DNA from 3 places in the Methylovirgula sp. 4M-Z18 genome. Region 3 is predicted to be linked to each of the others. Evidence: predicted binding sites of a transcription regulator. Region 3 holds the regulator's gene; each other region holds the start of a gene.

What was found. Region 3 encodes LexA, which represses DNA repair genes until DNA is damaged. Its sites were predicted from a motif close to TGTTCNNNNTGTGTTCNG; they were not measured.
Positions count from the first base shown of each region.
Region 1: radA (DNA repair protein RadA) is a predicted target of LexA. The motif match lies at 1,575-1,592, and genes of this name have one in related genera.
Region 2: V9T28_RS01760 (YifB family Mg chelatase-like AAA ATPase) is a predicted target of LexA. The motif match lies at 4,895-4,912, and genes of this name have one in related genera.

Region 1 covers NZ_CP149574.1:2,316,656-2,326,411, forward strand. Annotated here, with positions in the region: gene V9T28_RS10740 (cytochrome c) at 1-796, shown strand, start outside; gene V9T28_RS10745 (GH25 family lysozyme) at 805-1,509, opposite strand; gene radA (DNA repair protein RadA) at 1,619-3,013, shown strand; gene V9T28_RS10755 (GNAT family N-acetyltransferase) at 3,063-3,620, shown strand; gene V9T28_RS10760 (CvpA family protein) at 3,782-4,477, shown strand; gene purF (amidophosphoribosyltransferase) at 4,594-6,063, shown strand; gene V9T28_RS10770 (SDR family NAD(P)-dependent oxidoreductase) at 6,124-6,873, shown strand; gene V9T28_RS10775 (glutaminase) at 6,909-7,832, shown strand; gene der (ribosome biogenesis GTPase Der) at 7,835-9,232, opposite strand; gene V9T28_RS10785 (tetratricopeptide repeat protein) at 9,237-9,756, opposite strand, start outside.
Region 2 covers NZ_CP149574.1:390,856-400,611, reverse strand. Annotated here, with positions in the region: gene V9T28_RS01785 (fumarate hydratase) at 1-452, shown strand, start outside; gene V9T28_RS01780 (hypothetical protein) at 602-904, shown strand; gene V9T28_RS01775 (BrnA antitoxin family protein) at 958-1,095, shown strand; gene V9T28_RS01770 (SCO family protein) at 1,040-1,621, opposite strand; gene V9T28_RS01765 (alkaline phosphatase family protein) at 1,848-3,248, shown strand; gene V9T28_RS01760 (YifB family Mg chelatase-like AAA ATPase) at 3,299-4,837, opposite strand; gene V9T28_RS01755 (AbrB/MazE/SpoVT family DNA-binding domain-containing protein) at 4,955-5,233, shown strand; gene mutS (DNA mismatch repair protein MutS) at 5,299-8,019, opposite strand; gene V9T28_RS01745 (NADP-dependent malic enzyme) at 8,267-9,756, shown strand, end outside.
Region 3 covers NZ_CP149574.1:1,725,084-1,734,839, reverse strand. Annotated here, with positions in the region: gene V9T28_RS07970 (acyl-CoA thioesterase) at 1-19, shown strand, start outside; gene V9T28_RS07965 (anthranilate synthase component II) at 173-796, shown strand; gene trpD (anthranilate phosphoribosyltransferase) at 804-1,832, shown strand; gene trpC (indole-3-glycerol phosphate synthase TrpC) at 1,834-2,637, shown strand; gene moaC (cyclic pyranopterin monophosphate synthase MoaC) at 2,634-3,113, shown strand; gene V9T28_RS07945 (molybdopterin molybdotransferase MoeA) at 3,161-4,378, shown strand; gene V9T28_RS07940 (PLP-dependent cysteine synthase family protein) at 4,418-5,467, shown strand; gene lexA (transcriptional repressor LexA) at 5,653-6,360, shown strand; gene V9T28_RS07930 (ComEC/Rec2 family competence protein) at 6,365-8,671, opposite strand; gene gltX (glutamate--tRNA ligase) at 8,783-9,756, shown strand, end outside.

The sequences.
Region 1 (9,756 bases), 590 kb from region 3:
ATTCAATATCCGCCAAGGTCTCACATTCTGGAACCTCTTCAATCTTCCTGGGAGCGCGGCGAGTGCCGATGCCGCCCGTTCGGAAACTTGGAATCGCGGCAGATACTTGACCGATGCACTTGCGCATTGTGGTGAATGCCACACGCCGCGCAATCTCTTGATGGGGATGCGGCAGGACGCCTATCTCCAAGGCGCGTTGCTGGAAGGCGTTGTCGCGCCGGACATCACCAAGGCCGGTTTGACGCAAATGGGGTTCGAGCCCTCGGTCTTGGCGTCGTTCATGAAATCGGGAATCTCGAACCAGGGCGCGATGGCCAATCAGATGTTCGAGGTCGTGCATTTCTCGACGCAATATATGAGCCGCGACGACCTGAACGCGCTGTCTGCCTATCTTTTCGATCTCGACAAGATGCCGGACAGTACGATTCCGCCGGAGCCACCAAAGCCTGTCGCCATCGCATCCGATGTCGCGGCGTCGGCGAAGACAACCTATGTCGCAGTCTGTTCCGGCTGCCACGGCGCCGACGGGCAAGGCATTCCGCACGTTGTCGTGCCGCTCACGACCAATACATCTTTACGTCTTTCCAGTGGACGCAATCTGATCCGCGCCGTCCTCGACGGTATTCCGGCACAGCATTTTCCAGGTCTGGAGCGGATGCAGCCGATGCCGGGCTTTAAGACCCTGCTCACCGATCAGCAGGTCGCAGATCTTGCCAATTGGCTGCGCGCGTCGTGGGGAGGCCAGGAACCGAAGGTCACGCTGGACGATGTTCGCCAAACTCGCCTGGACAATTGATCGACAGTCTACCGCTCGCCTTTGCGCCAAGCGTCGAAGGCCCAATCGCCACCACGGAAGAAATTCAGATCAAGATCCGTCGCGACGCCCGGGCGCCGGGCGTGATCGTGATATTGCCAGATGACCCATTGCTGGACGCGGTAGTTCGGCGGCCATTGGATGCTCCGCACCCAAATATCCTTGTCGTCGAACTGGCCTTGCAGGTAGGTGCGCTCGAACTCGTCCGTCACATAGAGCACCGGCTGGCGGCCGTATTTGTCGGCGAGCAGCTTTTGCAATTTGGCGATTTCGGCCACCGGATCCTTCATCACATATTTGTTGCCGCACGGACCGAGGGTCTCAAGATCGATCATCGGCGGCAGCGCATCGGACGCGCTCGGAACCGTGGCGATGAAATTCTTGGCCTGATCTTCGGCTTTGCTGCACAGCGTGAAAAAATGATAGGCGCCGCGCACGACCCCGGCTTGCGCCGCGCTGGCCCAATTGCGCTGAAAATGATCGTCCTGCAGATTTGAGCCCTCGGTCGCCTTGATATAGGCGAAACGCACGCGGCTGCTGGCAAGGGACGGCCAATCGATATCGCCCTGATAATGCGACACGTCCACGCCGACCACCTGGCCAACGAGCGCGAGCGGCCAGCCATAATAGAACGCCGCGGACAGCCCGCCACCGAGGACCCCCGCCATCACGATGACGAAGGTCAGCCAGCCCATAAATCTCCGAGATCGACGCTGCAATTCCACTCCGCTGCGATAGGCCTGGACTCGAATCGAAAGAACGTTCTATATACGTTCTTATCCCGACTCACTCCTCTAGTATCGCATGGCCAAACTCCGCTCCACCTTCATCTGCCAGAATTGCGGCGCCGTCTCCCAACGCTGGCAGGGCAAGTGCGAGGCGTGCGGCGAATGGAATTCGATCGTCGAAGAGAGCCTTTCGTCCGGTATCGGCGCCCAGGCGGCGCGGGGCGCCGGCAAGGGACGAATCTTTCCCCTCGAAGGCCTCACGGGTCAGCACAAACCGGAGCCACGCATCGTCGCCGGGATCGGCGAGCTTGATCGGGTCACGGGTGGCGGCTTCGTGCCGGGCTCCGTTATTCTCATCGGCGGCGAGCCGGGTATCGGCAAATCGACCCTGCTGATCCAGGCCTGCGCCGCCCTCGCCCATCGCAAGCACCGGGTCGTCTACATCTCCGGCGAAGAGGCCGTGGCACAGGTGCGGCTGCGCGCCGAGCGCCTCGGGCTTGCCAGCGCGCCCGTCGAGCTTGCCGCGGAAACCTCGGTCGAGGACATTATCGCGACGTTGCGGCAAAGCAGGACGCCGGGGCTGGTGATCATTGATTCCATTCAGACCATGTGGACTGATTCGGTCGATTCGGCGCCGGGCACGGTCACGCAGGTGCGCGGATCGGCCCAGGCGCTGATCCGCTACGCCAAGACGAGCGGCGCAGCCGTCATCCTGGTGGGCCATGTCACCAAGGACGGTCAGATCGCCGGTCCTCGGGTCGTCGAACACATGGTGGATGCGGTCATTTCTTTCGAAGGCGACGGCGGCCATCATTTTCGCATTTTGCGGGCGGTCAAAAACCGTTTCGGCGCGACGGACGAAATCGGCGTCTTCGAAATGACCGGACAAGGCCTGTCCGAAGTCGCCAATCCGTCCGCCCTATTTCTGTCCGGCCGCGATGTCACGGCGCCGGGCGCGGCGGTTTTTGCCGGGATGGAGGGAACGCGCCCCGTTCTCGTGGAAGTTCAAGCGCTTGTCGCGCCGACTTCACTTGGCACACCACGCCGTGCGGTGGTTGGCTGGGACTCCAACCGGCTCGCCATGGTGATCGCCGTTCTGGAAGCCCACGCCGGACTGCGCCTCGGCCAGCATGATATCTATCTGAATGTGGCCGGCGGCTTGCGGGTGGGCGAGCCGGCCGCGGATCTCGCGGCGGCAGCGGCGCTCGTCTCGTCGCTCACAGGCGCGCAACTGCCGTCCGACGCGGCGTTCTTCGGCGAAATCGGCCTCTCGGGTGCGATCCGCCCGGTGATCCATGCGGGTCTGCGCTTGAAAGAAGCGGCGAAGCTCGGGTTCAAATCGGCCGTCGCCCCACCCCTGCCTGGCGATGGCGGCGAAACCTCTCCGATTCCGCTGCGTCCGGCAACCCATATTGCCGGGGTGGTGGCCGACATTGCCGCCGCGGGTGTCGCGGCTAAGCCAAAAGGCTAGAGGCCATTGTCGTTCCGCCACAATATGCTAGCTTGCGACGAATCGCGCAATGGCATTGATTATGTTGATGAAATTCACAATCGCCCCACGTCTTGAAACGGATCGCCTCATCCTGCGGGGCTACGAGGTCGATGATTTCGCCGCCATGGCTGCCTATTGGGCCGAGCCCTCCATGACTCGCTACACGACCGGCAAAATTCCAAGCCGCGAAGAGATTTGGTCGCGGATGATGCGCTATGCCGGCATGTGGGCAAAACTTGGCTACGGCTTCTGGCTCATCTGCGAAAAGCCGACGAATACGATGGTCGGCTCGGCCGGGTTCACCAATATGCACCGGGACATAGAACCTTGTCAGGATAACTGGATGGAGCAAGGCTGGAGCATTCATCCCGCCATGGAAGGCAAGGGCTATGCGACTGAAGCCTCGCAGGCAATTTTGTCGTGGGGACAAAAGCATTACGCCGATGTCCGCAAGTTCTGCACGATCCACCCGGACAATATCGCCTCGATCAAAGTGGCACTCAAATGCGGATATCGTGAAGAGCTGCGTCTCATGTACGCCGACAAACCATTGGTGCAATTCCGTCTTGGCGAAAATGGAGCCTAAGCGGCTTAAACCGTTGCCAAATTATCACTGAATTTCCGAGGAAATAAGGTGACGGGGTAGATCGGCTTCGTTATAAGGCCCTCCGGGTGCGATGCACCGGATTTGTCTTTCTAGCTTTTTGAGGGCTGCCGAGCAGCCCGAGTAGCAGAGGCTTAGCGTCCATGCCTTCTTATCTCGATCTTGGTGTGATCGGTATCGTTTTGGTTTCCGCGCTTCTGGCCATGGTCCGCGGCTTCACACGTGAGGTGCTCGCCATCGCATCGTGGGTTGTCGCCGGTATCACCGCTTATTATTTCTTCCCCGTCCTTCTGCCTTATGTGAAACAATATATTCAAAAAGATCTCATCGCGATGGTCATCGCGATCGTTGCGGTGTTTATCGTGACGCTCATCGTGATTTCGATTGTCACGATCAAGATCTCCGACCTCATCATGGATTCCAAGATCGGTGCGCTCGACCGCTCGCTCGGCTTCGTGTTCGGCGCCTTCCGCGGCCTCTTGATCGCAGTCATTGCCTTCGGCCTGTTCGAAGGTTTCGCCCAAGGCAAGATTCCGGAATGGGTGACGAACGCCAAGTCGCGGCCGTTCCTGGAGGCGAGCGCCGAGTGGTTGAAATCCCAGTTGCCCGCCGACCTGCCCGAACAGTTCAACAATTTGGCCAACAAGTTCCGCGGCGCGCCGCAAGCGCCACCGCAGGACAATGTGCCGAACAACAACAACGCCCCCCCGCCTGCGGACAATCACACCCAATTGTCGCCGATTCAGCGCGGCGGCAACACGACGCGTGCGGCGGCGGCCACCCCATCCGACGCAGAACAGTTGAACAATCTCTTGGCTGCACCGACGCAAGCACATTAAGGCAAAGCGTGGTTTGCTTTTTCGGCCAAAGCGAACCATCTAGTGGGTGATTTCCACGACGGGCGAGGATGATAGGAGCAGACCACATGACCGCTGCTGCAGATCGTGACAGTTCCATGACCGCGATGGATTCCCCTTGCGTTTTCGACCCTGACGAGGATCGGCTGCGCGAGGAGTGTGGCGTCTTCGGCATTTTCGGTCATCCCGAAGCGGCGACGATCACGGCGCTCGGCCTGCACGCGTTGCAGCACCGCGGCCAGGAAGCTGCGGGCATCGTGGCCTTCGACGGCAAACGCTTTCATTCCGAACGCCGGCTCGGCCTCGTCGGCGATCATTTCGCAACAGCCTCGACCATTCAACGCCTGCCCGGTCACATCGCGATCGGCCACGTGCGCTATTCGACGACGGGCGAGACGATCTTGCGCAACGTACAGCCGCTGTTTGCCGAGCTCGACGCCGGCGGCTTTGCCGTCGCCCATAACGGCAATCTGACCAACGGCTTGACCCAGCGCCGCAACCTGATCCGTGAAGGCGCGATCTATCAGTCGACCTCCGATACCGAGGTCGTGCTGCAGCTCGTCGCGCGCAGCCGCAAGACCCGGTTTGTAGAACGGTTCATCGAGGCGGTCCGGCAATTGGAAGGCGCCTATGCCCTCGTCTGCCTCACCAACAAGAAGCTCGTGGGTGCTCGCGACCCGCTCGGCATCCGTCCGCTGGTGATCGGCGAACTGAACGGCCATTACATCCTCGCCTCCGAGACCTGTGCGCTCGACATTATCGGCGCGCGGTTCGTGCGCGATGTCGAGAACGGCGAGATCGTGATCATCTCGGAGAGCGGCCTGGAAAGCTTGAAGCCCTTCCCGCCGCAGCCGATGCGTCCCTGTATTTTCGAATATGTCTATTTCGCGCGGCCCGATTCGGTCGTCCATGGGCGGCCCGTCTATACGGTGCGCAAGAACATGGGTGCGCAATTGGCGCGTGAAGCCCCAGTCGAGGCGGATGTGATCGTGCCGGTGCCCGATTCCGGCGTGCCGGCAGCGATCGGCTATGCGCAAGAATCCGGCATTCCGTTCGAACTCGGCATCATCCGCAACCATTATGTCGGCCGCACCTTCATCGAGCCGACCCAGTCGATCCGCGAGCTCGGCGTGCGTATGAAACACAGCGCCAATCGCGCGGTCGTGCAGGGCAAGCGGATCGTGCTGATCGACGATTCCATCGTGCGCGGCACGACATCGGTGAAAATCGTGCGCATGATGCGCGACGCCGGCGCGCGCGAGGTGCATTTCCGTATTTCATCGCCGCCCATCACCCATCCCGATTATTATGGCATCGACACGCCCAATCGCGAAAAACTGCTCGCCGCCACGATGAATCTGGAAGAGATGCGCCGCTATGTCGGCGCCGATTCCCTCGCCTTCCTCACGGTCGACGGCATTTACCGCGCGATGGGCTACGACGGCCGCAACAATGCGCAGCCGCAATTCACCGACCATTGCTTTACCGGCGACTATCCGACGCCGCTGACCGATCTGATCGGAGAAAGCGCGAAACAGGAATTGGGCTTGCTGGCGGAAGCCGGATGAAACAGATTTTCTCCTCTTCCCTCGGGAAGAGGACATTAGCCACCCCTGCCTGAGTTCTTCATGTCGCTCCCACAGCAAAATCGCGTCGCTCTCGTCACCGGCGCTTCCCGCGGTATTGGCCGCGCCCTGGCGCTGGCGCTCGCAGCGCAAGGCGCCCATGTCATCGCGCTCGCGCGCACACAAGGCGCATTGGAGGAGCTCGACGACGAGATCCGAAGGACCGGCGGCGAAGCTACCCTCGTGCCCTGCGATTTACGCGACTTCGACGCGCTCGACCGGCTCGGCGCGGCCATCCATGAGCGCTGGCACAGGCTCGACATCCTCATCGCCAATGCGGGCATTCTGGGGCCGATCACGCCGATAACCCATGCGACGCCGAAAAGCTTCGCGGACATTCTTGACGTCAACGTCACCGCCAATTGGCGCCTGATCCGCTCGCTCGACATGCTGTTGCGCGCCTCCAACGCGGGCCGCGCCATCTTCATATCCTCCGGCGTGGCACACCGGGCCATCGTCAAGCCTTTCTGGGGTCCCTACGCGATTTCGAAATCGGCGCTCGAAATGCTCGCCCGCACCTATGCGGCCGAGACGGCGACCGTTTCCAATTTGAAAGTGATGCTCGTCAACCCCGGCCCCTTGCGCACCGACATGCGCGCGCAGGCGATGCCGGGCGAAGACAAGTTGACTTTGAAATTGCCCGAAGAGATCGCCCCGAAAATCATGATGCTCTGCGCTCCCTCATGGAAAGAGACCGGCCAGCTCTATGACTTTCCGACCGACCGCGTGTTGAGCTTTAGAGGCCCCGAGTAGATTGCCGCTCGCCAGTAACGCTAGGGTTGACGTTCATGGATATCCAAAAGCTTATTGACGATGTGGCGCAGGCGCTGTCGCGATATCCGAATGACGGCAAAGTCGCCGACTACATTCCGCAATTGGCACGAGTCGATCCCGATCATTTCGGCATTGCCGTGGCCGATGTCGATGGCCGGCTTTTTACCACCGGCGACGCGGAGATTCCGTTCTCCATTCAAAGTGTATCCAAGGTTTTCACATTGACCCTCGCGCTGGGACGCGTGGGCGATCACTTATGGAAACGGGTCGGCCGCGAACCTTCGGGCTCGCCGTTCAATTCGATCGTGCAATTGGAGGCCGAGCACGGTATTCCGCGCAACCCCTTCATCAATGCGGGCGCAATCGTGATCGCCGATGTTTTGCTGTCCGGCCATCAACCCAAAGCCTGTATCGCTGAAATCCTGCATTTCCTGCGCGAATTGACGGGCGATTTCAGCATCGCGATCGACCCGGCAGTCGCACGCTCCGAACAGGAAACCGGCTTTCGCAACCGGGCCTTGGCCAATTACATGCAATCGTTCAAGAACATCACCCATCCGGTGGAACATACGCTGGGTGTTTATTTTCATCATTGCGCCATCGCCATGTCCTGCGTCCAACTGGCGCGAGCCGGATTGTATCTCGCCAATAATGGCGTCAACCCGACCACCGGCTTCCGGGTTGTGACGCGGGAGCGCGCGCGACGGATCAATGCGCTGATGATGACCTGCGGCCATTATGACGCCTCCGGCGATTTTGCCTTTCGTGTCGGATTGCCTGGAAAAAGCGGCGTCGGCGGCGGGATCTTGGCGATCGTGCCAGGTCAAGCGGCCATCGCTGTCTGGTCGCCGCGACTCAACAAGAACGGCAATTCGCTGTTCGGGTCGCTGGCCCTCGAAATGATCGCCGAGAAGACCGGCTGGTCAACCTTCGGCTGATCTTACCGCCCCCGATCGAAGGGGTTCTTGTTCATCCGCATCGAGAGCCGCAGCGGCACGCCGTAAAGATCGAAGGTCTGGCGCAAGCCATTTAGCAAGAACCGGCGGTAGCTCTCGGGCAATGAATCGAGCTGATTGCCGAAGATGACGAAATACGGCGGCCGCGCTTTCGGCTGGGTCATGTAGCGGATCTTGATACGGCGGCCCGAGACCGCAGGCGGCGGCGTTTGCTCGAGCACCTGCCCGAGCCAGCGATTGATGCGGCCGGTCGAGATCCGGCGGTTCCAGGTCTCGTGCACCTTGATCACCGCCTGCATCAGCCGCTCGATACCGTTGCCGGTAAGGCCGGAGACCGGCACCAGAGGCATGCCCTTGAGCTGCGGCAGCAGCCGGTCGGCCTCCTCGCGCAATTCGGCGAGCTTCGCACCCTTGTCCTCGATCAGATCCCACTTGTTGAGGCCGATCACCATCGCCCGGCCTTCGCGCTCGCACAGATCCGCGATCGTCAGATCCTGCTTTTCGAAGGGGATTGTCGCATCGAGCAACAGCACCACGACCTCGGCGAACTTGACCGCGCGCAGCGCGTCCGCCACCGCGAGCTTTTCGAGCTTTTCCTCGACTTTGGCCTTGCGCCGGATCCCCGCCGTATCAAACAGCTTCATCTCGCGGCCGTTCCAGACGTGCTCGACGCCAATCGAGTCGCGGGTGATGCCCGCCTCTGGCCCGGTGAGGAGACGGTCTTCGCCCAAAATCCGGTTCAGCAAGGTCGATTTACCGGCGTTGGGCCGGCCCACCACCGCAATGCGTAACGGCTTCGTGATGTCGAGTTCGGTTCCCTCGCCATCCTCGTCAACCTGCGCGACAACCTCTTCATCATCATCGGTGTCGTCAGTAATGGCGGTCGCTTCCGGCAAGGCTTCCAGAATCGCCTCATAAAGCGCGGTCATGCCCTCGCCATGCTCGGCGGAGAGCGGTACCGGCTCGCCAAGGCCAAGCTCGAAGGCCTCGTGATAGCCGGCCTCTCCGACTTTGCCCTCCGCCTTGTTGGCGATCAAAATCAGTGGCTTATCGGCGCGCCGCGCCAGGCCGGCAAAATATTTGTCCGTCGGCGTCAGGCCGACGCGGGCGTCGACGACGAAGAAAATCGCATCGGCATCGGCGATCGCCGCCTCGGTCTGGGCGCGCATGCGGGCAGGCAGCGTGCCTTGGTCCCCCTCCTCCAGCCCGGCCGTGTCGATGATCGTGAAGCGCAAATCCACTAATTTCGCATCGCCTTCGCGGCGGTCGCGCGTGACGCCGGGCTGGTCATCGACCAGGGCAAGCTTCTTGCCGACCAATCGGTTGAACAGGGTCGATTTGCCGACATTCGGCCGGCCGATGATTGCAATCGTGAAGGACATCTGGTCAGGGCGCCTTCGCCGGCTGATTGGCTTTGACGTAGCTCAACATCGCGTCCATGCGCTCGCGCTCAGCAGCCGAAGCCTCCGGATCCTGCGCCACGGCGTCGAACAATTTGCTGGCCAGATCGAAGTCATTGGCCTTCAGCGCTGCATAGCCATAGGCCTCCCGCGCGGTGTTGCGGAACGGCTGGCGATCGCCCGTGAGCGGCTGCAAGCGCCGCGCGATCTCGGCCATATCGCCCGCATCGACGACGAGCAGCGCAGCGCGCAGCCGAGCTGCCTCCTGCAGCACCGGATTGACGCTCGTATCCGCGGCAATCGCGTCATAGGCCTTCACAGCGGCTGCCGGATCGCTCTGGGCGGTCTCGTTCGCGACCTGCAGCCGCGCCAGCAGCTTATAGCCCTCCTGCGAGGAATCGGTCATGGCGGCGAAAGCCTTGGCGGCATCTTCGGCCTTGCCCTGCTGCGCCAGGGTCAGCGCCGCCTGATATTGGGCGCCGGCGGCCTGCTCGGACTTGATTTTG
Region 2 (9,756 bases), 1.3 Mb from region 3:
CGCGCGACTCGGCGCATGCGAAAATCCGCGAGCGGCTGGAGCGCGGCGAGCCGATGCCGGACTATTTCAAGAATCATCCCGTCTATTATGCGGGCCCCGCCAAGACGCCGGCCGGCTACGCCTCAGGCTCGTTCGGCCCGACCACCGCCGGCCGCATGGATTCCTTCGTCGATCAGTTCCAGGCCGCCGGCGGCTCCATGGTGATGCTGGCGAAAGGCAACCGCTCGGCGCAAGTGCGCGAAGCGTGCAAGACGCACGGCGGCTTCTATCTCGGCTCCATCGGCGGCCCGGCGGCCCGGCTCGCGCAGGACTGCATCAAGAAGGTCGAAGTGCTCGAATATCCCGAGCTTGGCATGGAAGCGATCTGGAAGATCGAGGTCGAGAATTTCCCCGCGTTCATCGTGGTCGACGACAAGGGGAACGACTTCTTCAAGGAGCTGAATTTGGGGTGAGCCGCGGGCGGCGCTGAGCCGCCCCTTCGCACTGCCGGAGTTTCAAAGCTAGCGACAAATTGCGTGATCACGCCGTCGCTATGGCGATATGCTCCTCGGGGAGGCTATAAAATGCTTAGCGATTGTGATTGCCCCCGACGGAGCCAGCCATGAATATATATTTTTTGGTAGAAACTATCGTCGTTAGTCTTAAAGAAAATATACCTGAAATGGAGAACGATATTTTGCTTCATTTCAATATATTGCGTAACTCAAATGGGCAGTTCACATTTCATGTTTTTCGGCACGAAATGTATAATCTTGAAGTTTTTGGCGATGCTCTGCCGATAAAGCAAGCTACAGAAGAAATCCTCGTGCGGGACAGTTTTATAGAGCCCAAAGAAGGAGGGTTTTCCTCTCAGGCGGAGGCGAGAGAATATATTATGAGCAAATTGAATGAGCTCAAAGCCTGACCAAATTATAAGATAGTGTATGCGGCATCGGCTTGCGCCTCGACTAAGACATCGTGGACGCTTTCCGTACAAAAGGCGCGGGCTGGCAAAGCAAGATCAACGCGGTCTTGCGCAAATCCGTCGGCCGGTCACCGATCACAAATATTTCGCCAAATCCTTCGCCGCTTCCTCCGGCGTGCGCTCGAGATTGAACGGATTCACGAAGCGGCCTTGCTTGTCCATGAGATAGATGAGCGACGTGTGGTCCATCGTATAGCCGCCGTCGTTCGCGGGCACTTTCTTCGCATAGACGCGGTAATTGCGCATCGCCGCCTCGACCGCCGTGCGGTCGCCCGAAAGGCCGACGATGCGCGGATCGAAGCTCGACAAATAATCTTTCAACACCTCCGGCGTATCGCGCTCCGGATCGACCGTGATGAACAGAGCCGCCACCTTCTTATCCGGGCCGAGCTTGCGCAACACTTCCGACATGTCGAACAATGTCGTCGGGCAGACGTCGGGGCAATGGGTATAGCCGAAGAAAATCAACGTCGGCTTGCCGAGCATATCCTTGTCGGTAAAGCTCTTGCCGTCTTGCGCCACCAGCGCGAACGGCCCGCCGATGCCGGACGGCAAGGGCGCGCCGACTTGCGGCACGAGGATCAGCCACAAAGCGGCAATCAGCGCACAGGTGCCGAGCACAAAGGCCGCGGCGGGCAGGAGGAGATTTTTTGACATAGCAGATGAGCATCACGTTTCGAGGCGCCTATGGCAGGCCATTGTGGCAATTTTTATTGCCTGCCGCAGGTGCGGTCACAAGCGGCAATTCGCCACGAGGGACAGGAAAGCAACGCCTGTCGGTCGTCCCGCCAAAGCAAGTTGCAATGTGGCTGAAATAACAAATCAGCCGGCGAATCTTGCGGATACTGGTCCCTGTCCGGGTTTCCCACCGGTGGAGGATACCATGCCCGATATTGCCCATGTCGTCGTCCTGATGCTCGAAAATCGCTCGTTCGATTGCATGCTGGGGCGGCTTTACCCCAGCCGGGTCGATTTTAACGGCCTTAAAGGCATCGAAAAAAATTGTTCGAACGGAGTGGATTACCCCGTCTGGACCAGCGGCCCAGCGCTCGACCCGCAAAATGCCTCCATTCCGCATGTCGATCCGGGCGAGCGTTTCACCGACATGAACGATCAGATTTTTGGCGCCGGCAATGTTCCACCAGCGCCTGCGACCATGGCAGGCTTTGTCGAAAATTACCTGGCGCAGAATGCAACCAACGATCCCGAGGCGGTGATGCACGGCTTTTCACCGGAGCAGGTTCCGGTCTTGAGCACTTTGGCGAAATCCTTCGGCGTCAGCGATAGCTGGCACGCCTCCGCGCCCAACCAGACCTGGCCCAACCGCTTCTTCATGCATACCGGCACGGCCGCGGGCTACGTCAACAATTCGCCGACCCATTTTCCCTATGTGATGCCGACCATTTTCAACCGACTCAGCGAGAATCAACGCAGTTGGAAGATCTATCATCACGACATTCCCCAAGCCGCCACCTTGAGCGCGATCTGGGCAGAACTGCCGGACAAGCTGGCGTCCTTCGAATCCGATTTCATGACTGATGCCATGGCTGGCCGGCTGCCGAATTATAGTTTCATCGAGCCGCGCTATTTCGCCGATCCAGCGCTCAACCGAATGCCGAATGACCAGCATCCACCGCACAATGTTTCATACGGCGAGCGGCTGATCGCCCGCTGTTATGACGCGCTCCGCCACGGCGCTGGCTGGAAGCAGACCTTGTTCATCATCACCTACGACGAACATGGCGGCATCTATGATCACGTGCCGCCGCCCATCGCGATGTCGCCGGACAATCTGCGTTCCGATGGCTTTGCGTTCGACCGCTATGGCGTGCGGGTGCCCGCGGTATTGATTTCCCCATGGATACCGGCAGGCAGCATTGTCCGGCCGCCGGCATCGTCGCCCTATCCTTTCGATCACACGTCCGTTCTCGCCACGCTACGCAAGCTGTTCCAACTGGGCGCGCCCTTGTCGCAGCGCGACGCCGTCGCGCCCGATCTGCTCGACGCATTATCCTTGCCGGCGCCCACCAACGACGGACCCGACAGCATCCCCGTGCCAATGGTCAGTTCATCGGCGGATGAGATCGCCGCGGCCCTCAACGCGCCCGCCAACGATTTTCAAAAAGCGTTGGCCAAACTCGCCGATAATCTGCCCGACGGCCTGGCTTTCGTGAAAACACAGATCGACGCGCTTGCGACCTCCCCCGGAACTGGCGCAGCGCCGGACACCGTCGCGGAAGCGCTCAAAGTCGTGATGAATGGGCTGGAGCGTTTCCTCGGCTGAGGCGCGATCCTGCAAGCGCCGCAATCTTGACGCCAACGACGGCGGCAGCTTCACGCCGCCCGCGTCAGCCGGTCGGAATTGGCGCGGTAGGACAGCGCTTCGGCGAGATGCAGCCGCCCGACCTTTTCCGCATCGTCGAGATCGGCCAGGGTGCGCGCCAGCTTCAGCACGCGATGATAGCCGCGCGCCGACAGCCGCATGCGCTCGGCCGCATCGCGCACCAGGCTGAGCCCGGAGGAATCGAGCGCCGCGACCTCGTCGAGGACCGAGGACGGCACGGTGGCGTTGGTCGTCCCCGGCCGCAAACCCAAGGCGTCGTAACGCGCGGCCTGCTTGCGGCGAGCGCTTGCCACCCGCGCCGCCACATCCACAGAGCGCTCGGCGGAAGGCGGCAAGGTCAGATCGGCGGCGGACACGGCCGGCACGTCGATATGCAGATCGATCCGGTCGAGCAGCGGCCCGGACAGGCGCGTCTGATATTGCGCCATGCAGCGCTCGTTCGGCTGGCGCTTGCAGGCAAAGCCTGGGTCGAGCGCATGGCCGCAGCGGCAGGGGTTCATTGCCGCAACGAGCTGAAAGCGCGCCGGATATGTGATGCGATGGTTGGCGCGCGAAATCAGCACCTCCCCGGCCTCCATCGGCTGGCGCAGGGAATCGAGCACGTTGGGCTGAAATTCGGGCAATTCGTCGAGAAACAAGACGCCGTTGTGCGCCAGCGAGACCTCGCCGGGCCGCGCATGAATGCCGCCGCCGACCAAGGCCGCCATGGAGGCCGAATGGTGCGGCGACCTATAAGGCCGACGATCAGAAAGCTCGCCGCCGGCGAGAAGTCCCGCGACCGAATGGATCATCGAGACTTCCAGCAGTTCGCGCGGGCTCAAGGGCGGCAAAATCGAGGGCAGCCGCGCCGCCAGCATGCTTTTACCGGCGCCCGGCGGGCCGTTGAGGAGGAGATTATGGCCACCCGCCGCGGCGATCTCCAGCGCCCGTCTCGCGCTTTCCTGGCCGCGGATGTCGCATAGATCGAGCTCCGCGCCGGCGCTTTGCCGCACCAAGGGCACGGGACGGGCCATCACCTGGGTGCCCTTGAAATGATTGGCGAGCTGGATGAGCGAACGCGGCGCGAGAATGTCGAGATCCTGCGCCGCCCAGGCGGCCTCCGCCCCGCAAACGGCCGGGCAGATCAGCCCTTGCCCGCGCGCATTGGCGGCGATCGCCGCGGGCAGCACGCCGGCGACCTGGCTGATCGTGCCGTCGAGCGCGAGTTCGCCCAGGACCGTGTAGGTCTGCAGCGCATCGGCGGGAAGCGCGCCGATCGCCGCCATGATGCCGAGCGCGATCGGGAGATCGTAATGGCTGCCCTCCTTCGGCATGTCGGCCGGCGCGAGATTGACGGTGATCCGCTGCGCCGGCAGGGCAAGCGCCGAGGCGATCAGGGCGGAGCGCACCCGCTCGCGCGACTCCGCAACCGCCTTGTCGCCAAGGCCGACGATGGTGAAGGCGGCGCCACCGCGCGAGACCTGCACTTGCACGTCGACGGGCCGCGCCTCGATGCCCTCGAACGCCACAGTCGCGACCCGAACCACCATTTGCATGAGCCCCCAATATCCAGCGCCTTGAGCCTAACGTGATCCGGCGGCAAAGGCAAGAACATTAAGGGAACGCACTTGATCCAGATCAGATCAGGCGCGCGTTCGGCGGCAGTCGTGGTAAATAGTACTTACGCGAAAAATGGCATTATCGAGGATCAGATGGCCGTAACGGTGACCCGCAAAGGGCAAATCACCCTTCCCAAGTCCGTCCGGGATTCGCTGAACATCGGTCCGGGCAGCATGGTCGATTTCGAGCGCGCGCCGGATGGCCGCATAGTCCTCGTCAAAGTCGACAAACGGCCGACACCGAGCCATTTCGCAAGGTTCCGCGGACATGCCGGAAAGGGTTTGAGCACGAACGAGATCATGGCGCTCACGCGTGGCGAAATTTAATCGGCCCCTTCGAAAATCAATGAAAACATTCGAATAAGAGTTGGAATCTGCGCGCAAGCGAGATTTTAAGAGCCTCCGCCCTTCTGCGCCTGCTTCAGCCGATACAGCGCCTCCAGCGCCTCGCGCGGCGTCATTTCATCGGGATTGAGCCCTTCCAGCATTTCCTGCACCGGATCGTCCGGCGGCGGCGCGGGCGGGGGTGGCGGCGGCTGGATCTGCGCGGCGAAGAGCGGCAGGTCATCGAGCAGCTTTTGCGTCGGCGCCTGCCGGTCGCCCGCTTCCAGCGTCGCGAGAATGGCACGGGCGCGCTCCACCACGGTCAGCGGCAGGCCTGCGAGCTTGGCGACCTGAATGCCGTAGGAACGGTCCGCGGCGCCAGGCATCACCTCGTGCAGGAACACCACATCGCCGTGCCATTCGGTGACGCGCATGGTGAGGTTGATGAGGCGGGTAAGATTGCGCGTGAGCTGGGTGAGCTCATGGAAATGCGTCGCGAAGAGCGTGCGCGCGCGGGTTGCATTGTGCAGGTGCTCGACCGTCGCCCAGGCGATCGACAGGCCGTCGAAGGTCGCGGTGCCGCGGCCGATTTCGTCCAGAATGACGAGCGAGCGCTTCGTCGCCTGATTGAGGATCGCCGCCGTCTCCACCATCTCGACCATGAAGGTCGATTGGCCGCGCGCGAGATCGTCCGCCGCGCCGACGCGTGAAAACAAGCGGTCGACGATTCCGATCCGTGCCTGGCGCGCCGGCACGTAAGAGCCCATCTGCGCAAGAATAACGATGAGCGCGTTCTGGCGCAGATAGGTCGATTTACCGGCCATGTTCGGACCGGTGATCAGCGCGATCTGGCCGGCCCTGTCGTCTTTGCCCGAAAGATCGCAATCATTGGCGACGAAACTTGCTCCGCGCGCCTTGAGCGCCGCCTCGACGACCGGATGGCGCGCACCCTCGACATGAAAGGCGAGTGACGATTCCACCTGCGGGCGGACCCAATCGGCCTGTTCGGCAAGTTCCGCCAGGGCCGCAGCGACATCGACGATCGCCAGCGCCTGCGCGGCCTTTTGAATGTCGGCGCCCGCATCCAAAACCATCGCGCTCAGACGGTCGAAATGTGCGAGCTCACGTTCGAGCGATTTTTCGCCGGCAGTCGCGATCTTCGCTTCGAGATCGTTGAGCTCGACGGTCGAAAAGCGCATCGCATCGGCCATGGTCTGGCGATGGATGAACAATTCGTTGAACGGCGGACGCAGCAATTTCTCGCCCATCGCCTGCGGCACTTCGACGAAATAGCCGAGGAAATTGTTGTGCTTCACCTTGAGCTGCTTCGTCTCCGCTTTCTCGGCGTAGGACATTTGCAACGCGGCGATGACGCGGCGGCTTTCGTCGCGCAAAGCGCGCAATTCGTCGAGGCCCGCATCGAAGTTCGCGCGAATGAAGCCGCCGTCGCGACGGTTGAGCGGCAGTTCCTCGGCCAGAGCCTCGTCCAACGCGCGATGTAGCCCAGGATCGATCTGCGCCGCATCCTGCACGGCGGCTTGCAACTCGGCCGGCAATTCACCGCGCGCGGTCAAGAGCTGCGCGATCCTTTGCGCCGCGGCGATCCCGTCGCGCAACGCGGCAAGATCGCGCGGCCCGCCGCGCTGCAAGGCGAGGCGCGACAAGGAACGCAGCGTGTCGGGCGCGGATTTCAGCAAGGCGCGCACGTCGCTACGCAACAGCGGATCGCTCAGGAAGAAATCCACCGAATCCTGGCGCGCCAGAATCGCCTGAGGATCGGTGAGCGGTCCCGCAAGGCGCTCGGCGAGCAAACGGCCGCCCGCCGGCGTCACGGTGCGGTTGATGGTCGCGAGCAGCGACCCGTTGCGCTCGCCCGACAAAGTGCGCGTGAGTTCGAGATTGGCGCGCGTCGCCGCATCGACTTCGAGAACGCCGCCGCGCAGGAAGCGCTGCGGCACGGACAGATTCGGACGCGCGCCGATTTGCGTGCGCTCGACATAATTCAGCGCAATGGCGGCCGCTGCAATTTCGCTGCGGGTCAGCGCGCCGAACCCGTCGAGCGTCGCGACGCCGAAAAAGGCGCACAGGCGCTGCGCAGCCGAAACGGAATCGGATACGTCGCGGCCGACCGGCGTCACCGGCGCGCGAATCTGTTCGAAGATTTTCTGCACGGAAGGATCGGACGCAACCGCTTCGGGCGCGACGATCTCGCTCGGCTCGAGCCGCGCGACTTCGGCGCCCAATCCGGCCTCGTCGGTTTCGAGCAGCGAGAAATCGCCGGTCGAAATATCGACCGCCGCGATGCCATAGGTCCAAGCCCCCTCGCCCGCGCGCAACCGCGCCAGCGTCACGAAGAGATTGGCGCGCGCCGGGTCAAGCAGCCGCTCCTCGGTGATCGTGCCCGGGGTCACGAGCCGCACCACGCCGCGCTGCACCACCGATTTCGGCCCGCGCTTCTTGGCTTCCGCTGGATCCTCGATCTGCTCGCACACGGCGACCCGATGGCCGAGTGCGATCAGCCGCTGCAGGTAGTCGTCGGCGCGCTCGACCGGCACGCCGCACATCGGAATATCGTCGCCCTGGTGCTTGCCGCGCTTGGTGAGCACGATGCCAAGCGCGCGCGAGGCGATCTCCGCATCCTCGAAAAACAATTCGTAGAAATCGCCCATCCGGTAGAACAGCAGCGAGCCGGGATTGGCCGCCTTGATCTCCAGATATTGCGCCATCATCGGCGTCGCCTTCGCGGCGGCCTCAGCCAGGCGGGGATCGGGACGGGCGGGAGCGTTCATGGGACCGTTCGTATTCAAGATGACACGATGTAGCAGATGGGGGCCTCTGCCGCACGGCTGGCTGCGAATTCATCAACAGGTCTCTCGCGCGCGTTTGCCGGGCGGACCCGAGCAGCGGCCAATCCACGCGGCTTGTTCCCCGTTTGCCCTCCGGCCGCCATCTTGTGCATCCCCCGCCGCCCCCTTATGGTCGCTGCCCAAGCACCGCCGTCCGAAGCGGCACACACCTCTTATTCTGGGTATAAAAATGGCAGCCGAGCGCTCTGTTCCCCCGAAACGCCCCACTTTCACCGATCAAGAAGCGCTGCAATTCCATTCCAAGGGCCGGCCCGGCAAATTGGAGATCACGGCGACCAAGCCGATGGCGACCCAGCGCGACCTTTCGCTCGCCTATTCGCCGGGCGTCGCCGTGCCGGTCAAGGCGATCGCTGCCGATCCCAGCACCGCCTACGATTACACGACCAAGGGCAACATGGTCGCCGTGATTTCGAACGGCACGGCCATTCTCGGCCTCGGCAATCTGGGGGCGCTCGCCTCCAAGCCCGTGATGGAGGGCAAGGCCGTGCTGTTCAAGCGCTTCGCCGACATCGATTCCGTCGATCTCGAGGTCGCGACCGAAGACCCGGAGGAATTCATCAATTCGGTGAAGTACCTCGGCCCGTCCTTCGGCGGCATCAATCTCGAAGACATCAAGGCGCCGGAATGCTTCATCATCGAAGAAAAACTGCGCGAATTGATGGACATTCCGGTCTTTCATGACGACCAGCACGGCACCGCCATCATCGCCACCGCCGGCATGATCAACGCCATAGAGCTCACCGGGCGCGACATCAAGAAAACGCGCCTGGTGTGCAATGGCGCCGGAGCGGCCGGCATCGCCTGCCTCGATCTCATCAAGGCGATCGGCTTCGCGCCGGAGAATGTGGTGCTGTGCGACACCAAGGGCGTCGTCTACCGCGGCCGCAAGGAGGGCATGAACCAGTGGAAATCGGCCCATGCGGTCGACACCGAACTGCGCACGCTCGAAGAGGCCATGGTGGGCGCCGATATCTTCTTCGGTCTTTCCGCCAAAGGAGCCCTCACACCCGACATGGTGAAGAGCATGGCGCCGAATCCGGTCATCTTCGCCATGGCCAACCCCGATCCCGAAATCACGCCCGAGGATGCGCATTCGGTGCGCGACGACGTCATCATCGCCACAGGCCGTTCGGACTATCCGAACCAGGTGAACAACGTCCTCGGCTTCCCTTACATTTTCCGGGGCGCGCTCGACGTGCGCGCAACCACCATCAACATGGACATGAAAATCGCCGCGGTGCATGCGCTCGCCGACCTTGCGCGCGAGGACGTGCCCGACGAGGTCGCGGTCGCCTATCAAGGCGCGCGCCCGCGCTTCGGCCGCGATTACATCATCCCCGTGCCGTTCGACCCGCGCCTCATTCACACGATTCCAGTTGCCGTGGCCAAGGCCGCGATGGCGACCCTGGTGGCGCGGCGGCCGATCGTCGATATGGAGGCCTATCGCAACCAACTCTCCGCCCGCCGCGATCCGATCGCCAGCGCCCTGCAGCGCACGATCGAGCGGGTGCGCCGCTACCCCAAACGCGTGGTCTTCGCCGAAGGTGAGGAAGAGCAGGTGATCCGCGCCGCGGTCTCCTTTGCCAACCAGGGCCTCGGCACGGCAATTCTCGTCGGCCGCGAAGACCGCATCACCGAGACGGCCGCCTTCGCCGGCGT
Region 3 (9,756 bases):
GCCGCCAGAAGACGCCTAAAATCTTCAGACCGGAATCCCCAATAACCCTATTACGCGGTTGCGCAAATGGTCGCGGCGGCAAGGGGCGCGGCACAATCGATCGCCTTGACGGGAACGTCCCGGCAGTGGAAAAGAACTCTCCCTTTTAACCGGAGCCAGGAGGAAGGACATCATGACCCGCGTCACGCTGATCGACAATTATGATTCCTTTACCTGGAATCTCGTCCATTATCTTGGCCAACTTGGTGCCGACGTAACGGTCTATCGCAACGATCAGGTGTCGGTCGACGACGTCCTCGCCGAAGAGCCCGACGCGATCGTCCTCTCCCCCGGCCCCTGCACGCCCAAAGAGGCCGGCATTTGCTGCGACCTGATCCGCGCCGCCGGCGATCACGTGCCGATGTTCGGCGTCTGCCTCGGCCATCAGGCCATCGGCGACGTGTATGGCGGCGATATCGTACGGATCGACATCCCGATGCATGGCAAAGTGTCGGAGATCCATCATCGCGGCGAAGCTTTGTTCCGCGGCATCAATTCGTCGTTTCAGGGCACGCGCTACCATTCGCTGATCGTCAAGCGGGACACCATGCCGCAGGATCTGAAAGTCACGGCAGAGACCGATGACGGCGTGGTCATGGGACTGTCGCACAAGAACTATCCCGTCCATGGCGTGCAATTCCACCCCGAGAGCATCCAGTCGGAATATGGCCACTTGATCCTCAAGAATTTTCTCGACATGGCGGCAGATTGGAACAGCAGCGGCAAGCGCCCTGCCCACCCATCAACGCCGCACTGATCCGCCCATGGACGCGTTCAAAACCCTCATCGCCAAGATCCTGAATGGCGCCGCCCTGTCGCGCGTCGAATCGGAGATGGCTTTCGATGCGCTGCTGTCGGGCGAGGTGACGCCGGCGCAGATGGGCGCCTTCCTCGCCGGCCTGCGCGTGCGCGGCGAAACGGCGGACGAGATTACCGGCGCGGTCACCGCTATGCGCTCTAAAATGCTGCGCGTGTCGGTGCCGAGCAATGCGATCGATGTGGTGGGCACCGGCGGCGACGCATCGGGTTCCTACAACGTCTCGACGCTGGCCTCGATCATCGTCGCCGCTTGCGGCGTGCCGGTCGCCAAGCACGGCAACCGGGCAGCCTCCTCGCGGTCCGGCGCGTCGGACGTGCTGGTGGCGCTCGGCGTCAAGATCGGCATCAGCCCGGACGATGTCGCTGCTTGCGTGCGCGAAGCCGGCGTCGGTTTCATGTGGGCGCAAACCCACCATGCGGCGATGCGGCATGTCGCACCGGTACGTACCGAGCTCGGCGCGCGCACCATTCTCAACATCCTCGGACCGCTCGCCAACCCAGGCGGCGTCAAACGGCAATTGACCGGCGTGTTTTCGGCCGCATGGCTCGAGCCGATGGTGCATGTGCTCAAGAATCTCGGCTCGGAAAAGGTTTGGCTGGTGCACGGCTCGGACGGGCTCGACGAGATCACCACGACCGGACCAACGCGCGTGGTCGCGCTTGACCGCGGCAAGATCACGTCGTTTGAAATTACCCCCGAGGACATTGGAGTCGCACGGGCGGATCCGGCGGCGCTGAAGGGCGGCGATGCCGAGTATAATGCTGCAGCCTTGCGCGCAGTTTTGGATGGCGCGCCGGGTGCCTATCGCGACATTGCCATCTTCAATGCGGCCGGCGCGTTGGTCGTCGCCGACAAGGCCGCCGACCTGCGCGCGGGGGCCGAACTCGCGGCTGAGGCGCTTGACTCGGGCCGCGCAAAGGCGGTCTTATCCACTCTGGTGGCAGTCTCGAACCGCTCCAGCACGGGAGCGTAACATGGCGGACATACTAGAGAAGATCGAAGCCTATAAACGCCGCGAAATCATCGACGCGAAAGTGCGCATGCCGTTTCACGCGCTCGAACGCCAGGCCCGTGCCCAAACGCCGCCGCGGGGCTTTGCCCGTGCTCTCAAAGACAAGGCCGACGCCGGTTTTGCGCTGATCGCCGAAATCAAGAAAGCGAGCCCGTCGAAAGGCGTCATTCGCCCCGATTTCGATCCGCCGGCCTTGGCAGAGGCTTACGAAAAAGGCGGTGCGGCATGCCTTTCCGTACTGACCGACGGCCCTTCGTTTCAAGGCGCGCCGGACTTTCTGACAAAGGCGCGCGCGGCGACCAAATTGCCGGCTCTGCGTAAGGACTTTCTCTTCGATCCCTATCAAGTGTTCGAAGCGCGCGCCTGGGGCGCCGATTGCATTTTGATCATCATGGCCTGCGTCAGCGACGACTGCGCCAAAACACTGAATTCCACGGCGCATGATTTGGGCATGGACGTGCTGGTCGAAGTGCATGATCAGCGCGAGCTCGAGCGCGCGCTGCGGTTGGAAACCAAATTGATCGGCGTGAACAATCGCAATCTCAAAACGTTCGACGTGTCGTTGGAAGTGAGCGAACAGCTAGCGCCGATGATCCCGCCGAGCAAGATCGCCGTGGGAGAGAGCGGAATCTTCACACATCAAGATTGCCAGCGTCTCGCACGCGTAGGCATGCGCGCCTTCCTTGTCGGCGAAAGCTTGATGCGGCAGAAGGACGTGGAGAAGGCGACGCACGATCTTCTCGTCGGCGTCCCCGTGAAGGCATGAGCAAACTCACCCATATTTCCGCCACCGGCGAAGCGCATATGGTTGACGTATCGGACAAGGCGGCGACCGAACGGGTTGCTGTGGCGCGCGGCACTGTGACAATGCAACCGCAGACGCTTGCCCTTGTCCTATCGGGCAATGCGGAAAAGGGCGACGTGCTTGGCACGGCGCGGATCGCCGGCATCATGGCGGCGAAACGCACGCACGACCTCATCCCGCTCTGCCATCCTTTGATGCTGTCGAAGGTGACGGTGGAGCTGACGCCCAATGTCGAGGCGGCGCAGGTGCTTGTGGAAGCAACGGTGAAGGTCAAAGGCCAGACCGGTGTTGAGATGGAAGCGCTGACCGCCGTGAGCGTGGCATGTTTGACGCTTTACGACATGGTGAAGGCCGCCGATCGCGGCATGCGGATCGAAAACATCCATCTCGTCGAAAAATCCGGCGGCAGGTCGGGCCATTGGCGGGCCGAAGGCTGACGGGATTTAAACCCTGGATCCCCTTGGCGGAGAAACGATCGAACCTGATGACGAAAGCCCCTCTCCTCCCCGTTTCCGACGCTCTCGCCCGCATCCTTGCGCCAGCGCGGCCGCTTGGCATGGAACTCGTTCCCTTGAGTCAGGCCGCCGACCGTACGCTTGCCGAAGACGTCATCGCACGGCGGACCCAACCGCCCTTTGACGCCTCGGCCATGGACGGCTATGCGGTACGGGCTGAAGATATCGCAACGGTGCCGGCACGGCTCGATGTGGTCGGTGAAAGCGCGGCCGGCACGGCTTTCGCAGGTACGGTCCAACCGGGTCAAGCCGCGCGCATTTTCACCGGCGCGCCAGTGCCGCAAGGGGCGGATACGGTGGTGCTGCAGGAGACGACCCGGCGCGACGGCATCAACATAAGCGTCGAGCAAAGCGAACCGCTCGGCCGCCATATCCGCAAGGCCGGACTCGATTTCGCGCAAGGTCAGGCGCTGTTGCAAAAAGGCTTGCGGCTCAATGCCAACCGCGTTGCGCTGGCGGCGGCGATGAACCATCCGGCCTTGCCCTGCACACGCCGTCCGCGCGTTGCGATCCTGGCCACGGGGAGCGAATTGGTGGCGCCGGGCGCCGAGCCGGGCCCCGATCAGATCGTCGCCTCCAATTCTTTTGCCGTCGCGATCATGGCGGAGAAAGCCGGCGCCGAGGTGTTCGATTTGGGCATCGTCGCCGACGATTTGGCGCTTCTGCGCGCGGCAATTGCAAAGGCACGCGATGCCAAAGCCGACATTCTCGTCACGCTCGGCGGCGCTTCGGTCGGCGATCACGATCTCGTGCAACAGGCGCTGCACGCCGAAGGCATGACGCTCGATTTTTGGAAGCTGGCACTGCGGCCCGGCAAACCGCTGATGCACGGCATGCTCGGCGGTCTGCATGTGTTGGGCTTGCCGGGAAATCCGGTATCCGCCATTGTCTGCTCGAAACTGTTCGTGGTGCCGCTCATCCGCGCGCTCAGCGGCGACCCCGACGCGGCGGACGATCACAGCGAGCCGGCGCGCCTCGCCGTGCCGGTCAAGGCCAATGATTTCCGGCAGGATTATTTGCGCGCGACGCTCACCGAGCGCGCGGACGACCTGCCACGCGTGACACCGCATGGCCTGCAGGATTCCTCGATGCTGCGCGTCCTGGCCGAGGCGCAGTGCCTCCTGATCCGCGTCCCGCATGCCGCGGCGGCGGACGCCGGCGATCTGTGCCGGATCATTCGGCTGTAGTCAGGCACGCTCTCAAGCGTTTCATCGATTGGAGGACGTATGGCCCGCACGTGGCTCGACACTGCCATCTCCCGCATCGAGGCGGATTTTACACGCTCTGCCGATACGCATCTCGTGCCAATCCCGCTTCCCGGCGCGGTCGATTTTTTCTTCAAGGACGAATCGACCCATCCGTCCGGCAGCTTGAAACACCGGCTCGCGCGCTCATTGTTCCTCTATGCTTTGTGTAACGGCTGGGTGCATGAAGGCACGACGATCATCGAAGCCTCCTCCGGTTCGACAGCGATCAGCGAAGCCTATTTCGCGCGGCTTTTGGGCCTGCCCTTCATTGCCGTCGTGCCGCGCAGCACCAGCCAGGAAAAGTGCGCACAGATCGAATTCTACGGCGGGCGCCTGCATCTCGTGGATTCCGCCGATGCCGTCTATGCCGCTTCGCACCAATTGGCGCGCGAAACCAGCGGCCATTTCATGGATCAGTTCACCTATGCCGAACGCGCCACCGACTGGCGCGGCAACAACAACATTGCCGAATCCGTTTTCGCGCAAATGGCGCACGAGCGCCATCCGACTCCAGCCTGGATCGTCGTCGGCGCGGGGACCGGCGGGACATCGGCCACCTTCGGCCGTTTCGTGCGCTACCGCCAGCATGCGTCGCGTATCGCCGTCGTCGATCCGGAAAACTCCATCTTCACGGCCTATCACGCCAGCGGCGACCCCACGCTGACCAGCGCCACCGGCAGCCGGATTGAGGGGATCGGCCGGCCGCGCGTCGAGCCGTCCTTCATCCGCGACGTGGTGGACGAAATGTTTCCGGTCGAGGACCTCGATTCGATTGCCGCGATGCGCGTGCTGTCAAAGATCCTCAGCCGCCGCGTCGGCCCCTCCACGGGAACGAATTTCATCGGCGCGTTGCGGCTGCGGCGGCGCATGCTCGATGCCGGCGAGCCGGGTTCGATCGTTTCGCTGATTTGCGACTCGGGCGAGCGCTATGCCGATTTGTTCGACGATGACTGCGTGAGCGGACGATTCGGCGAAGGTCTCGCCGCTCGGCTTGATGCGGTCGCAGAAGAAATTAACCGGGCCGGCTGAACGCCCTCGTACCGTCAAACCCAGGAGTCTTGCGCCAAATTCAACGATTTACCCCTTGCGGAACATAAAAAGAACGCTTAACATGCGTTCATGATTTGTTTAAGGTCCTGCCGCAGGTTATGAGGAACAGCGATTGATTCGCGAAGGCTTCCTTAAGGTTGCGAGCACATGAAGGGGAATGATCGATGCTGACCAAGAAACAGAATGAATTGCTCCGCTTCATTCACGAGCGCCTGAAGGAAACCGGCGTGCCTCCATCTTTCGACGAAATGAAGGACGCGCTTGATCTGCGGTCAAAGTCCGGCATTCACCGGCTGATCATGGCGCTCGAGGAGCGCGGCTTCATCCGCCGGCTGCCCAATCGCGCCCGCGCGCTAGAAGTGTTGAAACTGCCGGAGTCGGCAGTGCCGAGCAGCTCGCGCAATGGCCGTTTCGCGCCGAGCGTCATTGAGGGCAATCTCGGCAAGGTGCGCGCGGTGGGCACGGCCTCGCCCGACGACGAGACGATGCAAAGCGTCGCTGTGCCGGTGATGGGGCGCATTGCCGCCGGAACGCCGATCTCCGCAATTCAGACCCGCAGCCACACGATTTCGGTACCACCGGAGTTCCTGGGTTCGGGCGAACATTTCGCACTGGAAGTGCGCGGCGATTCGATGATCGAAGCGGGAATTTTCGAAAACGATACGGTGCTGATCCGCCGGCAGGACACGGCCGACACCGGCGACATCATCGTCGCGCTGGTGGATGATGAGGAAGCGACCTTGAAGCGCTTGCGCCGGCGCGGTGCCTCGATCGCACTCGAAGCCGCAAACCCGGCTTATGAGACGCGAATCTTTGGGCCGGACCGGGTGAAGATCCAGGGCAAGCTCGTCAGCTTGATCCGTAAATACTGACGTTTCATTGATCGGCATCATAGGCGAACGGATCGCCGTAATCGTTTTTCGGCGCGGACGCGTTGCTGGAGTTTTGTGACGGCTTTGCCGCATCGGCAAAATGCGAGGGTTTGCGGATGGGCGTCGGCAGAGGCGACCAGGGGCGGTTTTCCAACGGAGCACGCGCGGCTTGCATCATCAATTGTCCGTTGGACCAGCGCAGCGCGACGGCGCCGGTTTGGAGAAGTTTTTCGCGATCGAAAATGTGTTGGGCTTTGCAATAGTCCGGCGCGATCAGCGGGCTGACGATGATGTTGGCGCGCGTGCAATCTTCGTAAAAGGCTTGCGCCTGCAACACCAATGACAGGACTTCGCCATTGGGCAGCGTCGCGATGCAAGCGAGTTTATCGCAATGGGATTGCGCGCTGAGTGCCGCGTCGCGCGGCGTCCGGCTATCACCATCAGCGCTCAGCCATTGCGCGAGCGCGAAGAGATCCGGACGAAGGCCAAGCGCACCCAACGTTCCGTCGTCTTGCCGCACGGCGATGGATTGCGGATAGGATGGAATGAAGATGTCATAGGCTTCGGATTGTGCGGCGACGAACATCCCAAGTCCTATGAGCGGGAGGGCTGCGAGACGAAAGAGCGTGCTGCGCCAGATCACGGCGCAGGCAAGTGCAAGGGTGAAACACAACAGGGCGGACGGCGCGAAAGCTTTCAGATGCAGAGTGGCGCCGGGCAATTCGCTTAAATGGCCGGCGGCCGCCATGACGATATTGATGCCCATGCCGACATAGGTCCAAACCGGCCCGTCGAGGCCGAGCGGATATAAAAGCGCGCCGAGCAACGCGCCTGGCACGGCGAAGAATTCGATCACCAGCAAAGTGAGCGGATTGCCGATGAGCACGTATGGGCTGAGTTCGTGAAAATCATAGGCCATGAAGGCCGCAGTGGCGCAGGTCGCGGCGGCGGTCCCGGCGAGGAGATGTTTGGGCGCGCCCGCCACATGCCGCGCGAACCAACCCTGCAAGCCGCGATGGTCCTGCGGCGCACGGCGCAGCGGCATGTCGATCTCGTTCTGTCGATGCTTTTCATCGCTGCGCATTTTGGCTTCGAGCACAGCAATCAGCGCCGCAACCGCGGCGAAAGACAATTGAAAGCTCGCGCCGAGCAGCGCTTCCGGTTCCAACGCAATCACCACGATCATGGCAAGGGCAAGATTGCGCATGGTCAGGGCGCGCCGATCGCACAGAATCGCACCCATCACGATCAGGGTCATGATCAACGCGCGTTCGGTGCCGATACGCGAGCCGGTCAGCATGTCATAGGCCAACGCGCCGATCATGGCGAAAGCTGCCGCCCATTTGCGGATCGGATAATGCAACGCCAGATGCGAGCTCAAAGCGAGACAGCGCCGCGCGATCAGGAACAGCAACCCCGCCACCAACGTGATCTGCAAGCCGGAAATCGTCACGATGTGGAAAATGCCCGCCTCGCGGATGATATCCTTCGTCTCCTCGGGCAAGAGGTCGCGTTTGCCCGTCACCATCGCCGCGGCGATCGGCCCCGCTTCGCCACCGGCGGCGGCATTCGCGCGCGCCGCCAAAAGGTTGCGGAATCTGTCGATCGCCGCCGCGAGCTGCAGCCCATAGCTTGGCTCCTGCGGCGCGGCGCGAACTTCGATCTGGCCGAGCGCGTTGCCGACTGCGCCAAGCCGCATGAAATAGGCGTCGCGGGCAAAATCATAGCCGCCCGGCAGATCGGCATGAGCCGGCGGCACCAACCGCGCCTTCACCTGGACATAGGTTCCCGCCTCGACATTGGGTGGCGTCTTGGTCGTGAGCCGCACGCGATAGGGTGTTTGCTCTGGCGCCAGGCCTTCGATGGAATCGACACGGATGATGAATCGGGCGCCGATCTGCCGGATGTCCATCTCTTCGATCGTGCCGCTCACCGTGCCGATAAGAATGCGATTGAGGACCGGCGCCGCAACCCGCTCCACCCGCCAGGCCGCCGCGGTGAAACCGGCGAAGACCGCGGTCAGCGACAACAGAATCGGAAAGACAATGGGCCGCGCGCGGAAGAGCCACGCCAAGGCGCCGAACGCGAGCGTCCAGACGACCGCCGCAGCAAGCGACGGCTCATGATCGGCCGACATGTAGAGCAGAACGCCGACACCCGCCGCGACGGGCAGCCAAAGAAACAGCCTACGCTCGGCAAGCTCGGCATGCCACGCGGCGCGCACAAAGTCGAAGAACGCAACAGGCCACGGGCGGGACCCGCGCAAGGTTCCGCTCAAACTCGCACCGCCGCCAGCCCCTTGCCGCGCCATGGTTCAACCAACGCTTTACACGCGATGCACGCATGCTACATGAGCGCGCGAAATGTGAAAGAGCACGCTAACGGCCGTCGACCGCCTTAGCCCGAGCCGGATTCTTGAAGAATGTCTGAGGTCGTTACCCGTTTTGCCCCCTCGCCCACCGGCTTCCTGCATATTGGCGGCGGGCGCACCGCCTTATTCAACTGGCTGTATGCCCAGCATACCGGCGGCAAAATGCTGATGCGGATCGAGGATACCGACCGCGAACGCTCGACCCCCGAGGCGATCGACGCGATTCTCGATGGGCTGAAATGGCTCGGCCTCACTTGGGACGGCGATGTCGTCTACCAATTCGCGCGGGCGGCCCGCCATCGCGAGGCCGCTATGAGTCTGCTCGACTCGGGCCACGCCTACAAATGCTATGCGACACCGCAGGAACTCGATGAGATGCGCGAGCTCGCCCGCATCGAAAAGCGGCCGCCGCGCTATGACGGTCGCTGGCGCGACCGCTCGGAGGCCGATCGCGCGGCGGCGGAAGCGGCTGGGCTGAAGCCGGTCATCCGCCTCAAGGCTCCGCAAGAGGGCGTCACGATTGTTGACGATCGTGTGCAAGGCAAAGTGACCTTCCCGAACAAGGACCTCGACGATCTCGTGTTGCTGCGCTCGGACGGCAATCCCACCTACATGCTGGCGGTCGTCGTCGACGATCACGACATGGGCGTCACGCATATCATCCGTGGCGACGACCATCTGACCAATGCGGCGCGGCAGACGCATATTTATCGGGCCTTCGGCTGGGACGTGCCGGCGATGGCGCATATCCCGCTAATCCATGGACCGGACGGCGCCAAGCTCTCCAAGCGGCATGGCGCACTCGGTGTCGATGCCTATCGCGCCATGGGCTATCTGCCCGCCGCCATGCGCGAATATCTCCTGCGTTTGGGATGGAGCGACGGCTCCAACGACATGCTCACGACACAAGAGATGATCGCGGCTTTCGATGTGACCGGCATCGGCCGCTCACCCTCGCGCTTCGATTTTGCCAAGCTTGAGAATCTGAACGGCCAATATATGCGCGCGATGCCGGACGAAGACTT